One region of the Tritonibacter sp. SIMBA_163 genome, then DNA from elsewhere that is predicted to be linked to it. Evidence: riboswitches for the same ligand, from Rfam matches in the RefSeq annotation. Region 1 holds a riboswitch; each other region holds the start of a gene.
What was found. A riboswitch is a leader RNA that binds a small molecule or an ion and turns the genes downstream of it on or off. The one in region 1 is predicted to bind cobalamin.
Positions count from the first base shown of each region.

Region 2: linked by a shared signal. The riboswitch ahead of R0J92_RS19805 ((2Fe-2S) ferredoxin domain-containing protein) and the one ahead of R0J92_RS01265 (CbtB domain-containing protein) in region 1 are both predicted to bind cobalamin.
Region 3: linked by a shared signal. The riboswitch ahead of R0J92_RS07460 (hypothetical protein) and the one ahead of R0J92_RS01265 (CbtB domain-containing protein) in region 1 are both predicted to bind cobalamin.
Region 4: linked by a shared signal. The riboswitch ahead of nrdH (glutaredoxin-like protein NrdH) and the one ahead of R0J92_RS01265 (CbtB domain-containing protein) in region 1 are both predicted to bind cobalamin.

Region 1 is NZ_JAWJBP010000001.1:282,594-286,582, forward strand. Features, by position in the region: gene R0J92_RS01245 (CYTH domain-containing protein) at 1-252, shown strand, start outside; gene cobF (precorrin-6A synthase (deacetylating)) at 534-1,298, opposite strand; gene R0J92_RS01255 (hypothetical protein) at 1,397-1,894, opposite strand; gene R0J92_RS01260 (CbtA family protein) at 1,966-2,664, opposite strand; gene R0J92_RS01265 (CbtB domain-containing protein) at 2,669-2,839, opposite strand; cobalamin riboswitch at 2,879-3,093, opposite strand; gene R0J92_RS01270 (DUF1636 family protein) at 3,204-3,539, opposite strand; gene cobA (uroporphyrinogen-III C-methyltransferase) at 3,536-3,989, opposite strand, start outside.
Region 2 is NZ_JAWJBP010000025.1:17,419-21,407, reverse strand. Features, by position in the region: gene R0J92_RS19815 (FecCD family ABC transporter permease) at 1-857, opposite strand, end outside; gene R0J92_RS19810 (ABC transporter substrate-binding protein) at 879-1,811, opposite strand; gene R0J92_RS19805 ((2Fe-2S) ferredoxin domain-containing protein) at 1,798-2,517, opposite strand; cobalamin riboswitch at 2,604-2,819, opposite strand; partial or broken gene R0J92_RS19800 (histidine kinase N-terminal 7TM domain-containing protein) at 3,041-3,989, opposite strand, start outside.
Region 3 is NZ_JAWJBP010000003.1:112,769-116,757, forward strand. Features, by position in the region: gene R0J92_RS07450 (DNA polymerase III subunit gamma/tau) at 1-1,102, opposite strand, end outside; gene R0J92_RS07455 (dual specificity protein phosphatase family protein) at 1,355-1,885, shown strand; gene R0J92_RS07460 (hypothetical protein) at 1,967-2,365, opposite strand; cobalamin riboswitch at 2,487-2,728, opposite strand; RNA gene ffs (signal recognition particle sRNA small type) at 2,851-2,949, opposite strand; gene R0J92_RS07470 (5'-nucleotidase C-terminal domain-containing protein) at 3,025-3,989, opposite strand, start outside.
Region 4 is NZ_JAWJBP010000014.1:21,925-25,913, reverse strand. Features, by position in the region: gene nrdE (class 1b ribonucleoside-diphosphate reductase subunit alpha) at 1-461, opposite strand, end outside; gene nrdI (class Ib ribonucleoside-diphosphate reductase assembly flavoprotein NrdI) at 443-865, opposite strand; gene nrdH (glutaredoxin-like protein NrdH) at 881-1,102, opposite strand; cobalamin riboswitch at 1,202-1,396, opposite strand; gene R0J92_RS16690 (GFA family protein) at 1,478-1,858, opposite strand; gene R0J92_RS16685 (ATP-binding protein) at 2,307-3,938, shown strand.

The DNA of each region.
Region 1 (3,989 bases):
TGGCCCGGCACCGAGGGGCGGCGGCTGGAAAAGACCCGCTGGACCGGCGTGCTGGCGGATGGCTGGGGGTATGAGCTCGACATTTTCGACGGCACACTGGCACCATTGCAGATGGTTGAGGTGGAGTTCGCCGATGAGGCTGCGGCGGAGGCCTTCGTGCCGCCCGAATGGTTCGGGCGCGAGGTGACTGAGGACAAGCGGTTCGGCAACAAGTCCCTCGCGGTGCATGGCCTGCCGGAGGGCGCTGTCTGAGCCGCACCTGAGCCTGGGGTGTCGCACCGAAAAAAGCAGACCGGTGGAGGTCGGGCAGGGGAAGCTCCCGCCCCCGCGCAGTCCCTTGCTGACGCAAGACCCCGCTTGGGGTTGGGCCGGGCAGCCTGTCCTGCGGACAGGCTGCGGCGCCGGACCGTCAGGTCCGGCGCCATGCCCAACGGGAGCGGTTGTGCCTCTGGCACGGCCAGCGACGGGCGGGAGGCCCCCGCTGATGAGGACACGCGTCGCGGCCAGGCCGAGCGAGCGGTCAGGTCAGGTGATTAGGTCAGACGCTGTAACAGGTAGATATCCATGATCCAGCCGTGATCGGCGCGGGCGCTGGCGCGTGTGGCGAGGATCTCCGCCTGCACCTCGGACAGGCGCCCGGCAATGTTGATCTCATTCTCCATGCCCGCATAGGCAGACCAATGGATCATCACCTCTTCGGGCACTTCAAGGCTCTGGAATGAGCAATCCCCGTCCAGCATGATCACCAGCGTGTCGCAGCCCTCGGGCCAGCCGTGATCGCGCAGGCGTCGCCCGGTGGTGATCTGCACCGGCGCGCCAATGCCGTTCAGCGGCACGCCGTGGGCGGCCGTCAGCGCCTGGATCGAAGTGATGCCCGGTATCACCTGCATTTGCATCCGCACCCGCGCGCGCAGACGCTCGGCAATCCGCATGGTGCTGTCATAGAGCGACGGATCGCCCCAGACCAGAAACCCCACGCGGCCCCCCTTCGGCAGATGTGTTGCCATGGCTGCCTGCCATACCTCGGCAATCGCGTCATGCCAGTCATCCACTCGCTGGCGATAGTCGGCGGTGGCTGGATCTCGCACCGGCAGGTCGAATTCGACGATCTTCGGCGGCTGCGCGACCCCCGCCAGCACCTCGGCGCAGATCGCCTGACGCAGCCCGGCAAGGTCATCCTTACCTGCACCCTTGTTGGGGATCAGGATCAGATCCTGCGCGCCGAGCGCTTCCACCGCCTGCAACGTCAGATGCTTGGGGTTGCCGGTGCCGATACCGATCAGGCTGAGGTGGAGCATGGGGCGCAATCTCTCAAGAATAAATGGGCGGACAGATCTGCCCCGGTCTTGGTGCCGTGTCCGGGGCAGGTCAAGGGCATGGTCTCAGGAGCGCACCATCAGCGCGTGTCCACGGTCACCGCAGCCTCGACCGGGCTGCCGTCAACCGCGATAACCCCGTGGCTGTTGGAGTTCAACGAGACCTTCACTTCCACCTCACCCTCGGGCAGCGCGCCGATATGCATCCAGCGGCCATAGAGCCGCCCGATCTTTTCGCCGTTGACATAGACATGGGCGTGGCCTTCGCCCGCCACATCAGCACCGGAGGCGTTTTCGGGCGCAAAGCGGAAGTTCTGCGGCATCGCGTGCAGGTTCCAGCCCGACATCGGATCGGGGGTCAGTGCAATCTCCAGCGCCGGGGCCTCCGGGCCAGCGGCGATATCGACCATGGCGGAGTGATCATGTGCGGCCATTTCGGCCTGACCGCCGCCGCCGTGATGGGCGGGGTCGCCGTGGTCGTGGCCATCAAAGGTCACGCCATTTCCGGCGGCGGTGACAAAGCCGATGCCGCCGCCAAAGACAAGACCGATGGCAAACAGGGCGAGCGAACGGGACATGGGGTCTTCCTTCAATATGGAAATCCCCGCCGGGCGCGATGTGCGCGGCGGGGATCATCAGGCGTTCTGGGTCACGCTGCAGCTGCGTCGCGGGCGGACTCGGTCTGCCAGAAATAGGCGGCAAAGGCGCCCAGCAGCACCCAGGCGGCCATGCCGATGCCAAAGGCCCGCGCGGCAAACAGCGCCCCGATCTCGGTCGGCACCGGGCCGGTGAACGTATCGGGCTCCGGCGCGCCGATCACATGCGGGGCGATCAGCAACAGCGCCGCCACCACGTAGGACACCAGATTGCCGCCAAAGGCGATCAGCCACATGGCAATGCCGGCGGTCGCAACGGTGGCCACCCACCAGATCTGACGCGCGCCCACATCGGCGGCGGCGACGCCGGGTACTTCGGGGGCCAGGGTGAAGCCGGGCGCGAAGTGAAAGGCGACAAAGCCCGCAATCCCCCAGATGATGCCGTGGCGTGCGGTGACCACATGGCCCTGACGCTCCGCCTGCGACATCAGCGCCACCAGAACCAGCGCGTAGCCGGTGTAGGTCAGCATGGTAAAGAGGATGCTCAGCAGGTTGCGCATCGGCTCGTCGAACAGGCCCGGCAGCTCGGGATGGGCACTGACGGGATCACCGCCGAAATGCACCAGCGCGCCGGTTTCATAAAGTTCGGCATGCAACAGCACCGGCTGCACGAAGAAAAGCTGCAGCAGGGCGACGATCAGCCCCGCTGCAGCGCCAGCGAACAACGCGCTGGTCAGAATACGTGTGAGCATGGTCTTAGTGGCAGGGAAAGCCGGTGGCGTGGCGCACGTCATGCGCCGCATCATGCAGGGTCGAGGCCTGCACATGGCCGGTCACGGTGATGATGCCGAGACCCAGAACCATGGCAAAAAGCGCCGGGATGATGCTGGAGACGGATGTGGTCGAGGTAAGCGTCTTGGTCGTCATGTGTGTGTCCTCCGTGCCGTCACACCCGACGGCAGACATAAAGTTCTCGTTCCATACGGTCGGTCTCCTGACTCGCGGGTCACGGCGATCATCCTCCTTCCCGGCACGCAGGCCAGTGGGTTCAGAATGTCGCTCGCCGCTCACAGTCGCGGGGGCGGTTGGGGCTTCGGCGCCGCGATTGGGTCCGCCGTTCCTCATTCCCGTTTCAGTCCCGATGCTTTGCATCATCAGACACCGTATGCATCTGTTGTGCCTTGCGCGCTTTGCTCCGGTCAAGCGTGAATACGCCACCGGAGGCGCTGTTCGCGGCAGTTCCGTGATCTTCAGGGGGCTTGCGGAGGGCGGATAGCCTGTGGTGATGCGGTCAGGGCAGCTCTGCGGGGATGCGGGCAATGGCCTTGAACCGCAGCTCACCCAGCGGCCTTGCATCCGCCAGCGTGCCATCGGCGCTGCTGGCATAGAGGCGCAGGAACGTCAGGATATCGGGCAGATCCGCCGATGTGATCTCGCCAAACAGATAGGCGGTCTTGCCGCTCTGGCGGATCGCCAGGGTCTGTGGGCGGTCGCAGCCCGACATGCAGTCGACCTGCTGCAGCCTTGCGCTCAGCCCCGCCGCCGTCAGCGCCGCCGAGATCTGCCTTGGCAGGTCCGGGTCGGCAGTGCTGCAAATGCGGCAGAGCGTGAGCATCGGCTGTGTCATGCGGGCGCGTCTTCATCCGCCAGTGGACCGTAAAGGATCAGCACCGGCGCGGCGCTGTCGATGCAATCCAGCAGATCCGGCAGCGCCTGCACCGTGGTGCGGTGCAGCTCCTGCGCCGGGGTGGAGACGCCGAGGGCCACCAGCGTTGGCGTGTCCTGTGGCAGGCCTTCGTCCAACAGCAGCGCCAGCATCGACGCAAAGGTGCGTTTGCCCATATAGACCACGGTGGTGGCCTCCGGATCGGCAAGGGCGGCGAGGTTCATGTGATCCGGCAGCCCGCCGGTCACGTCATGGCCGGTGATGAACTGCAACCGCCGCGCGGTCAGCCGCCGCGTCAGCGGAATGCCCGCCGCCGCTGCTGCGGCCGAGGCGGCGGTGACGCCAGGGATGATCTCGTATTTGATGCCAGCGGCGCGCAGGGCGGTCAGCTCTTCCTCCAAGCGGCCAAAG
Region 2 (3,989 bases), on a different contig from region 1:
GTCACCGCCCCCAACACCATTGCCTGAGGAATCAAAACTCGGTGACGGGCGCCCACCAGCAAACGTCCCATATGGGGCAGGATCAAGCCGACAAACCCAACGATACCCGCAACCGCGACAGCCACACCTGTCAGAGCGACGGTAATGAGAAAAACAAGGACGCGCATACGTCCCACATGCACCCCAAGCGACAGCGCACGCTCATCACCGAGAAGTGTGGCATCCAGTTTTGACGTCGTGAAGAGGGCCAAAGCCAGGGACACAAGCAACACCGCAAACAACAGCGGAAGTTCCTGCCAATCGGTCCCTGCAGCGGTTCCCATCAACCAGCCCATGGCGTTGCGAGTCGCGTGGGGATCACCGACATAGAGGAAAAACGCGGTCAATGCCTGGAACATCAGGGACACGGCAACTCCCGCCAAGATCACCACCAACGGGTCGAGAGACCTCCCGCGCCGTGTGGATAGGCCGATGGTCAACAGGAACGCGGATGCCGCGCCCAGAAATGCAATCAACGGCAACCCAAGCGTCGTCGTGATACTGGCTGGAAACCAGATGATCGCACCCACAGCCGCCGCCGACGCACCGGAGGACAACCCCATCAGGTACGGGTCGGCCATAGGATTGCGCAGCGCCGTCTGCATCAACACCCCCGCAAGCGTCAGCCCCGCACCAATCATGCCAACCGCCAGTACACGTGGGACACGCCACTGCCAGATGATCAGAGACAGACCGCGCGGGGCGTCCTCGCTCCGCATGAGAATCGCCAACCGCTCGCTCCATGAGATCTCAGCCGTCCCCCATAGGATACCGGCCGCCATCGCGAGGAACAACGCAACGACGGACAGCGGCAGCAACAGTGGCGATCCCCGTGACACTTACTTCAACCCGGCGAGTTGGCGGTTCACGGTCTCGACCCCATCAACAAATCGCATGCCCAGCAGGGTTTCGGAAAAGGGCACGGTCACGAAGCGCCCTTCTTTCACCGCCCGAAGCTCACTCAGTACCGGATCGGTCTCCATATGCGCACGCTTGTCCGCAGCCGTGGACCAATCCGCTTCGATTAACAGGATCACATCCGGGTCGGCCGCCATCACACGCTCCCACGACAAGTCCACCCAAGTACCAGGCACATCGGCGCTGATACTCTCGAGCCCGGTCAGCTTGGCCAGCAGCGCAGGGCCACCGCAGCACCCGATCGAAAACGGCGTATCGGTGCCGCTATCATAGATGAATGCCGTTTGTTCCGCGCCTGCCGGGTCCTCCTGCACCTCATCGAGACGTGCCTTCAGCCCCGTTACAAGCTCTTCAGCACGGGCTTCGACCGCGAACAGCTTTCCGACAGTTTCGATGTCATGAAAGATCGGCTCGACCGTCAGCGGAACATCCTTCGGGTGTTTGACCTTGCAGGAGGCATCCACAAGATAGGTCCCGATACCCAGCCCGTGCCACTTCTCTGCGCCGCCCAAGTTGTCCTCGGAAAACGCTGACCCAAATCCTGCAAAGAGAAAGTCTGGTTCTTTCGCCAACACCACCTCGGCGGCGGGGTATTTCTCTGCCAGCACGGGGACACTGTTATACGCGGCCCGCCATTGCTCCGGAATTGCGTCGTCCATATAGGCCGTGCCGACCAGAGATTCCTCAAGGCCCAGGGCCAACATGACTTCTGTAGCCTGCTGGTTCAGGGTTATGGCCCGGGATGGCACGCTTTCAAACGTATGAGACACGCCGCAGCTTTCGACTTTGATAGGGTCAGCGTGTGCGGCGGAAGCAAAAAGACCAAGCGGCAGCAGCAGGCTACGCAGTTTCATGGGAGACTCCAGTTTGATGGAAAATAAGTGATTCAAGCCTGCCACCGCGCGCAAGAACGGTGGCGACAAAATTCTGAATGTCCGCACGGTCCGCCATGCGATACCAGTCCCCACGCGGGTAGTGCACGATCACCGGGCCGGCGTTGCAGGGAAAAACACAGCCCGTCGTGGTGACGAGACAACTGTCCGCAAGCCCTGCCCGACGGATTTCGACTTTCAGGACGTCGGCGAGGTTTGGGGCGTCTTTCACGTGACAGCGAGGCCCCGTGCAGACCAACAAGTGGTGCTGATGAGCTGGCGGCAGGTCCCAGCCCTTGCCTCTTTCCCCCTGTGGCTTCGCAGAAATTCGGCGCATTGGCAGCTCAGCCCGGGCGACTGCAGTGATCACGCCCATGTCACTTTCTGGGCTGGCAGAGAAATACAGCTCGGGCACTGGCAGGTCCTGCCGGGCAAGCCATGCGCCTGCAGCCCCGGGAAGCCATTTCTCCAATGACTGCGAAAACGGCAACCCCACGGGCCGCAGATCAATTCGTGTTGCGCCGCGTGCGCACAATTCATCAAGAGCAGACCAGAGGCCCGCTCCTTCCGCTTCCAGCCGGATCGCCAATGCAGGACCCGCAGTTGCGCCTTCGAGCTTTTGTGCCAACATGGCAAAGCGTTGCGCGCTCACATAGGTGGCGGAAATCAGGTAAAGATACGCGTGCATACCAACCTCCTGACAGGAGACGGGTCGCTGCGGTTCATAAGACCTTTGGCATCTGTCATCACGTCCTCCGCAGGCCCACCGCCCGCTTGGTTTACAGTCGTGATGGCAGGTCTCCTGACTTGCGGATCATTGCGCTCTCGTCCCTTCCCGATCCCGGTGGATCAGTGGTGCGTGACGGGGCACTTGCCGCTTACAGTTGCGGGGGCAGTTTCGGATTTGGCGCCTCTGGGCTCCTCCTCACCGAATTCCCTTTTCATCCCACTTGCCTTTGGCGTCGGGGAACCATCGCCCCTCTCTTGCGTCAGCAGCGCAATCCCTGTCAAGCGGCATGGCGAAACTGTCGTCGTTGCTTCAGACTGCATGATCACGCGAAAATATATATGCCACGTGCGCCGAGATAGACCATTCGATCACTTCCCGGGAGAAGGTCTCGTGCACAGATAGTGGTATGGAGCCTGTTCTTGACGGTCTTGTTTGCGCAATAGGTCCTGCCCAATGCCGTCTGCCTGCCGGGTCATGCCGGTTACCGCGGCAACGCCGCCTTGTCTTCGGCGCACTGCGCGACCTTGCGGCGAACGGTTTGGATCATCTTAAGAAATGGCTCTTTGGACACCGGCTTTGCCAATACCTCATCCATGCCCGCCGACAGGTAGTGAGCAGATTGCTCCGGCATCGTATTCGCGGTCACAGCCACAATAAACCCGGGTTCGCGCCCGCCTGCCTGCTCCAGAGAACGGATCCGTCGAGTGGTCTCGACCCCATCCATTCCAGGCATTTGAATATCCATCAAGATGATATCGAACGCCAGATCCCGCGCCAGTTCGATTGCTTCTGCTCCACTTGAGACGGATTGAACCCGGCAGGATGATGAGGACAGGAACTTTTCCAAAATGAACCTGTTTGTCTTGTTGTCGTCGACCACCAGAACATCCATCACGGGCATAACGGGCAATACATCTGAGAACGCGTCAGGGCGGTTTTCGAGATCCAAGATATCATCTGCCGGGATCAAGGGCAGTCTGATTTCGAATACCGCACCCTTCGTAGCGGAAGGAGCCAGCCGCAATTCCCCCCCCATCAGATGACAAAGCTCTCGGGAGATTGAAAGCCCCAGGCCAGTGCCACCGAATTTTCGCGTATCACTGCTATCGGCCTAACGAAACGGCTGGAAGATCGCATCACGAGCCTCGTCGGGCACCCCAGGCCCGGTATCGCTGACACGCACCAATAGGGTCATGCCATCGTCAATGGCTGTGGCGCTTATCAAAACCTGTCCGACTTCGGTAAACTTGACGGCGTTTGAAACGAGGTTGTGCAGTACTTGTCGAAACCGGTGAACATCCCCGTTGATAACCTTGGGCAAGCTGTCCTCGATGTCGATGCTCAACGTCAATCCCTTCTCGCCCGCCGTTGCCGCGAACAGGGAGCCTGCGCCCTTGACGATGTCTCGCAGAACGAAGGGGCTGTTTTCC
Region 3 (3,989 bases), on a different contig from region 1:
TCATCGCATTGGGTGCGGCGGCGACTTCTTCCAGCGCCTTCAAGAGCATCTGCCACATGCGCGTCAGTACCCGCATCGGCAGGCGGCTGGCCATGTCCTGACCGCGCGACCGCTCATCCGGGCTTATGGTTGGATCGTCGGCGGCATCGGGCGTGATCTTCACCACCGAAACCCAATGGGTGATCTCGGCCAGATCGCGCAGCACCGCCATCGGGTCGGCGCCCTCGGCATATTGCCCGGACAGCTCCGTCAGCGCCGCCGCCGCGTCGCCGCGCAGGATCATGTCCATCAGATCCAGCACCCGGCCCCGGTCGGCCAGCCCCAGCATCGCCCGGACCTGCTCCGCCGTCGTCTCACCCGCACCATGGCTGATCGCCTGATCCAGAAGCGAGGTCGCATCGCGGGCCGAGCCTTCGGCGGCGCGGGTGATCAGCGCCAGCGCATCCTCGGCGATTTCGGCACTCTCGGCCCCGGCGATCTTGCGCAGCAGCGCGATCATCACCTCCGGCTCGATCCGGCGCAGGTCAAATCGCTGACAGCGCGACAGCACCGTCACCGGCACCTTGCGGATCTCGGTGGTGGCAAAGATGAATTTCACATGCGCCGGCGGCTCCTCCAGCGTCTTCAACAGCGCGTTGAAGGCGGAGGTCGACAGCATGTGCACCTCATCGATGATGTAGATTTTGTAGCGGGCCGACGCCGCACGATACGCCACACTGTCAATGATCTCGCGGATGTCGCCAACCCCGGTGCGCGAGGCGGCGTCCATCTCCATCACGTCCACATGGCGCCCCTCCATGATCGCCAGGCAATGCTCGCATTTGCCACAAGGCTCCGTGGTGGGGCCGCCGGTACCGTCCTCGCCGATACAGTTCATGCCTTTGGCGATGATCCGCGCGGTGGTGGTTTTGCCGGTGCCGCGAATGCCGGTCATGATGAAGGCCTGAGCGATCCGATCCGCGGCAAAGGCGTTCTTCAGCGTGCGCACCATGGCGTCCTGACCAACCAGATCGGCAAAGGTCTCGGGCCGGTACTTGCGTGCCAGAACCTGATATTGTCCGCCTTGCGGGGCGGGGGCGGTCTCGGGGCTATGCTCGCTCATGAGGGCCTTTCGGATGGTCTTTGAGGGGCGCTGCCCGGATTCGTGGACGGCGCCGAAATGATCCCGTGCAAACTAAGCGGCACCGCGCGCTTCGTCCACCGCTGTTGCGCGGCCTGCGTGTTACAAGGCGCACACTGAGCAGGGTGAATCTGGCCGCGTGCAAAAAAGGCTACCGATCAGCTGCTTGCCGAGGCTATGGTATCTTGTACTGTATCGCGGGTTTAGGGTCGCGCCTCCCGGGGGGGAGATTAAATGGTGAGTGCTTCTGAACTGCAGCCGCACCCGGCTGCGCAACCTCTTGTGCTTCATGCGCTGTCGATTGGTGACGGCATTCTTGCGCTCAGCCAGGCACCTGGGGCAGGGGGCGATTACGCTGGTGATCTTCGACTGATCGGAGAATGGAAACCCTCGATCGTAATCTCGATGACCACCCGCGTGGAGCACGTCATCCTGGGGGTCGAGAATATCGGCAGCGATCTTCAGGGGCTCGGCAGTCGTTGGTTCCACTTGCCTGTGGATGATTTTCAAACCCCTGGCGACGACATGCAGGATCGCTGGGCCGATGTCAGCGCGTTGGCGCGTCAGGCGATGTCAGGTGGCGGTCGAGTGCTGGTGCATTGCAGGGGCGGCTGCGGGCGCTCCGGTATGGTTGCCTTGCGATTGATGATCGAGAGCGGGGAGCGCCCGGATGCCGCATTGGCACGATTGCGGGCGCAGCGCCCCTGCGCTGTGGAAACCGATGCGCAGTTGATCTGGGCCCAAGGGCTTCGCAGCGCCCCTTAGTCGCGCGATGGCAGCTCTAGCTGATCGGCAGGGCTGGATGTTCGCGTGGAGCGGCAGGCGCTCTGGCCGGGTCGCGGGAGGCTACATCGGCACAATGGTTTCGGCGCGTGTCAGGCTGAGGGGCCGGGCTTCACCAAAGGCGCGCGGCACCTCTGCCGCACTGCGGGCCGACAGATCGGCCATGTCCGGCGACAGCATGGCATCGGCAAACCGGTCCAGTGTTTCGGTCTCGGTGGTCGCTGAGACATCACAGAACACCCGGATGCGATCATGACTGGCGGCGAACCGCGCCGGACAGGCTTTTTCACAGCCGTCGAGCTGGCTATCGCCCGAAATCTCAAAATCGTCACGGGTGACGGCCCGTGCGCGGTCAAGCGCTCCGGCAAGGGCACGCAACATACGCTCTGCCGCCGGGCAGGGGCGGCCCAGATGCATACAGGTTGTCGCCACAAAATCATGTGTCTGTTCGGGATTTTCCATCAAAGTGCCCTCCGCACAAAGTATCATGTCGGGGCGGTGCGGCAGGAGAGACCGTTGGCAGCGGGGATGCAGTGAACCTGCGGCGTGCCATCAGACCTCATCCAGGACACCCCGCCCGGTTTCAGGTTCTTTCGGTGATGGCAGGTCTCCTGACTTGCGGGTCGCTGCGTGCCGGTCCTTCCCGGTCCAACTGGCCGCCTTGGCCTCTGGAACCAGTGGTCATACCGGGTTGCTCGCCGCTTACAGTTGCGGGGGCAGTCATGGACTTGGGTCTGGGTCTGTTACCCGTCGCCTCACCATGTTCCCTTTTCATTCCAAACAGCCAAAGCGGGCCGGCTGGAAACCATCACCAATATGGGTAGCGAGCTGCCCGCCGAGTCGTCAACGATGTTATCGCTGCAGCTGCATAATACTCGCACGCAGGCGGGCGAGAGATACGGCGGGGTCTTCTAAACACAAAACCCCGCCAATGGCGGGGCTTCGTGAAGTGAGAGGTTGGACATCGACCCAAGCGGGGCTCGTTGTGGCTGCTTCCTTCCGGACCTGACCAGGTTGGCGAGGCGCTTGCCCGCGCCAACCCCTCGAATCCCGATATAGGGAAATGATGGAATGATGACAACCCGGCGCCGTGGGATTCCTGGCAGGTCTGCCGTGTCCGTTCAGAGATCCAGGGTCAGCGACAGGAAGCCGCTTTCCATTGCCGTGGCGCTGGCGGCGACGTGGTCCGGCAACTCGTAGAGGAAACTGCGTGCGCCGGGGCCGGTGATGGCGACCGCCTGCACCCCTAGGTCAGGACGGAGCTGCCAGGGGTAGGGAAGTGTTGCCAGCGGGTCCTTTTGCACTGCACCGGTCACATAGGCCGTGACCGCATCCCGGATCATCATCGGCGCAAGTTGCAAGGTCGGAGCGTCCTCCAGCATGCGGAAGTTGCCCCCGCCACTGCTGCGATAGCTGTTGTAGGCAACGGCAAACAGTTGGTCCTGTCGCAGGGGTGCCCCATTCCAGCGCAGGTCCCTGACACGTCCCGGCGCATCGCTGACCGGTCGCCCGTCCGCATCAAAACGCGCGGGGGCGGTTGGGTCGATCTCATACTCCAGCCCAAAAATCACATCGAAATTATGTCCCGCACGATCCGGGTTGGCCAGCAGGGTCCCTGGCATATCCGGGGTCAGCTGATTGAACAGCCCGGCCGACATTTCCAGCCAGTCCGTCAGCTGGGCACCGTTGACAATCACGCAGCGCAGCTCGTTCGGGTAGATATAAATGTCGGCGACATGGCGTCGGGACACCTTGCCAGCGGGCACATGCGTATAGTTAAGCGGCCCGGCCCGCCCGCCGAATTTCGCCGGTGCCACAGCGGAAAGAAGCGGCAGCTCAGCATGCGGTGAAGCTTCGAGAAATGGGCGAACCGCAGCGGCCTGCGCTTGTGCCGTCAACGCCAGAGCCCGATCCTCTCCAAAGAAGGTGAAGTAGGAATGATGCGGCTTTGACAAGGTTCCAACCGGGGTTGCCATATCGGCGCGGGTGCGGGTGTGCGCCGTGGCAAGGCCTGCGACCATCTCTGGCGCTTCGGGTACGAGCGGCTGCAGACCTTTTGACGAGCGGGTGCTCACCGCGCGCAGGT
Region 4 (3,989 bases), on a different contig from region 1:
TGGAACCGGCCGTCGATGATCTCGCCCATCAGCTGCATCGCCAGCGCAGCATCACCGCGCGCCAGCGTCAGCGCGTTCATCACCACCCGGTCTTCGTAGCGCTCCAGATAGCGCTGCCCGTCACGGGTCTTCAACGTGTAGGAGGTGTAGTATTTGAACGCCCCCAGAAAGCTCGGGAACCGGAATTTCTTGGCAAAGGCCGCGTCCCAGATCTGGTGGAGGAAACTGCGCTCGTATTGATCGAGCACAGCCGCTTCATAGAAGCCTTCCTTGACCAGATAGGACAGCTTTTCCTCCAGCGAATGAAAGAAAACGGTGTTCTGGTTCACATGCTGCAGGAAATATTGCCGTGCCGCCATGCGGTCGGCGTCAAACTGGATCTTCCCCTCATCATCATAGAGGTTCAGCATCGCGTTCAGGGCATGATAGTCGAGATCGGCGGTTACGCTTGCGTCAAGCATGTCTGGCTCTCCTGTGCTGCCCAGAACCGGGCAAGGCCCGCGCGGATGCGGGTAATGTCTGTTTCGGTTCCCGCCAGTTCAAAGCGGTAGAGAACGGGGACGCTGCACTTGCGTGCGATGACCTCACCGGCAAGGGCAAAGGTCGCACCAAAGTTGCGGTTGCCTCCCGCGATCACGCCCCGCAGGAAGGCGCGATTGCGTGTGTTGTTCAAAAGCCGAATGACCGGCTTGGGCACTGCGCCGCGCCCTTCGCCGTCGGCGAAGGTCGGAGACACCAGTACAAAAGGCGCGTCCAGCTCAGGCGGCGGCCCTGCCTGCGGCAGCCGCAGAGCCTCCAGCCCGAGGCGCTCCACCAATCGGGCCGTGTTGCCCGATCGTGAAGAGAAAAAGACGAGCCCGGCCATCCGATCAGCGCCGGATCAGGCCAGACGGCCGATCAGGTCGGGGCGAAACCCGGCCCAGTGCTCTTGGCCAGCGACAACCACAGGGGCCTGACGGTAACCAAGGCCCTGTACCATTTCCATTGCGGCAGCATCTTCGGTCAGATCGATCACGTCGAAAGAAATCCCCTTCGCCTCGAGTGCGCGGGTGGTGGCGGTGCATTGCACACAGGCGGGTTTGGAATAGACGGTGATGCTCATCGGCAAAGGGTCCCTCAGGTTTTGTCTGCTTGGACGAAAGGGGACACGGAACCCGGCGCCGAAACAGCACCGTGTCACGCGTCCGGGCCCTCCGCCGCGGTCGTCGTTGTCTGCTTTGGCAGGTCTCCTGGCTTCACGGCTCAAATGCCCAATCCCGCCTTCCCAATGCGTAGTGCGCATCAGTGGCCCAGGGTGGACTTGCCGCTTACAGTTGCGGGGGCAGCGTCGGTTTTTCACCGATTTCCCTCATTGCTTGCGAGTCGCCTCACAAGAACCAAAGCAACACGATATTGATGCAGATCCAGCAAATGGTCAATATATGGTGTATGGTTTCTTCAGGGAAGTTTTCCACAGAGGCATGTGGATAGCTGCGCGCTAGTCTTCTTGGTGCCGGTTTTGATCGTGTTGCGGGCGGCCGTCGAGCGCAGGAAGCCAGCTTTCACGCCGCTGCACCCAGAGTTCATACTCTGGCGCAAACATGTCCGGCTTATCCAAGGCGCCCAGATGCACTTCTATCTCATCGCCGCTTTTGGCAAAAACGGAGGATCCACATGTAGGGCAGAAGTACCGCTCCTGATAGTGGCGCAGATCACCGCTGACGGTCACGTTTTGCTGCAAAAATACTGCGGCGCAGTAAAAGACCGCACCGTGATGCTTGCGGCAGTCGAGACAGTGGCACATGCCAACGCGCAACGGCGGTCCGACTGCTGTGATCTGGACACTTCCACACAGGCAGCCCCCTGTCACCGTCGTCATCTTGCGCCTCCACATCTCGCGTCCACAAAAGTTTAGCATGTCGCGTCGGTGCGATGAAAGGCTCTCATGGTGACAGGTTCGCTGGCGGCGGGCCGACGGGCCGGGCGGTGTTCCGTCCGGGAAAGCTCGGAGAATGTCATTTATTGTGCCGCCAGTACATCAGACCGACGCTATCTGCGCCGTCGCACCTTGGCAGGGGCCGTAGGCAATCCCCTCCGGCGTTCTTGTCTCTTTGCCGACGGCATCCCTCATCGCGAGGGTCTGGGCGCTGGCAGGGATGCAGGCGGATGTCGTCATGCCCAAGGCTGCGCAATTCAGCGCATTTGAACCTCCGGAAGACCTCCATGTTCAATTTTGGTTTAGAGAAACTCGGTACTAGGATATGCTCGGTTAGATGTTGCCCCCGGCATACTGCGGTAGGTGCTCTCCTGCACAAAGGGACAAACGCGTGAAACGACTGCAAGTGAACGAACTCTATGCCATATTGGATGCTATAGGCATGGCGGTAATCGTTTTGGAAGTCGGTGACGACCAGATCCCCCGATATATAGCGATCAACAAACGGTCGCGGGAAATCGCACAGCTTCCCGAAAGCGGCTGGTTCGGGAAATCCGCTTTGGAGATATTTGGCGGCTCCACTGGTGCACGTGCCCTTGCAGTGCAGCAGAATGTGGTGCGGACGGCCAAGGCCACGACATATGAGATAAATTTGCCCGCCGTTCTGGGTACGCAGTATATTCGTAACACGATGACCCCGGTTTTTGACGAAGCGGGGAAGCTTACTCATCTGGTGGGGTCCGTCGAAGACATCACCTCTGAACGTGAACGCGATGTTGCTTTGGAACTAACGCGGATCGCCAAAGAGAAGGCGGAGCAAGCGAACAAGGCCAAGGAGAGATTTCTTGCCAATATGAGTCACGAAATCAGAACTCCAATGAATGGGATCCTGGGAATTTGTGAATTGCTGCAAGAAACAGATCTGGATCAGGAGCAGTCGCTCTTTGCGAATACAATTTTCAATTCTGCAAATGCGTTACTTAAGATCGTCAATGATGTTTTGGATTTTTCACAGATAAAATCTGAAAAAATCGAACTGCAGCCCGAATTGTTCTCACTTCGTAACTTAGTTGAAGACGTCGCAGTGCTCTTGTCGGCCAAGGCGGCATATAAGGGGTTGGACTTTCGGGTGAACTACCCCGAGGATGTGTCATCCATATTCTTCGGGGATGTCACCAAAGTTCGGCAAGTGTTGCTGAACCTGATAGGCAATGCGATCAAGTTCACCGATGAGGGATATGTTTCGATCACGATTTCCGAGACCCCGCAGGCACTGACATGCCCGCTTTGCGTTGAGGTTGCGGACACTGGATGCGGAATTGAAGAGCGCAAACTTCATAGCATATTCTCTGCCTTTGAGCAGGCGGATGGTTCGCCAAAAACGCGCGCGGAAGGCACGGGACTTGGGCTCGCGATTTCCAAAGCACTTGTCGAGCGCATGGGCGGCGATATCACGGTCAAATCGCAGTTTGGCGAAGGGTCTACCTTCACAGTTCGGCTTGATTTGACGCCTGGGTCTTTGAGTGACGACGGGGCTCTCGCGGAAGAGGAAGCGGCCTCACCCGCTCTGCTTGTAGCAAAGACAAACGCTGATCCGGTTGCCCTGGCAGAAGAGGCGCGGGAAGAGCTGCGCGGAATGAGGATACTCGTGGCTGAGGATAATAAGACAAATCAACTGGTCGTGGAGAAAATGTTGAGGGACTCCGGTGCGGACCTCCATTTTTCGGAAAATGGCGCCTTGGCATTCGAGGCCTATCTCGCTGGCCAATACGATTTGATACTGATGGACCTTTCAATGCCTGTCATGGGCGGCTTGGAAACCGTTCAAAAAATCAGACAGCATGAAGACGCAACCGGGCAAACGAAGAGCAAGATTATCGCTCTGACGGCAAACGCTCAGAAAAGCGATGTCAAAGCCTGTAGCGAGATTGGAATGAATGGCTTCTTGTCGAAGCCGTTTAGAAAGCACGAGTTGCTCGCCTGCCTTCATGCCTTGGCGCAAGATGCTACTCTGATGTCGTGAGTGTCAAAGAGGGGTTGGAGCCAGCGCGGCAGAGTATCCCCACGTCCGCCG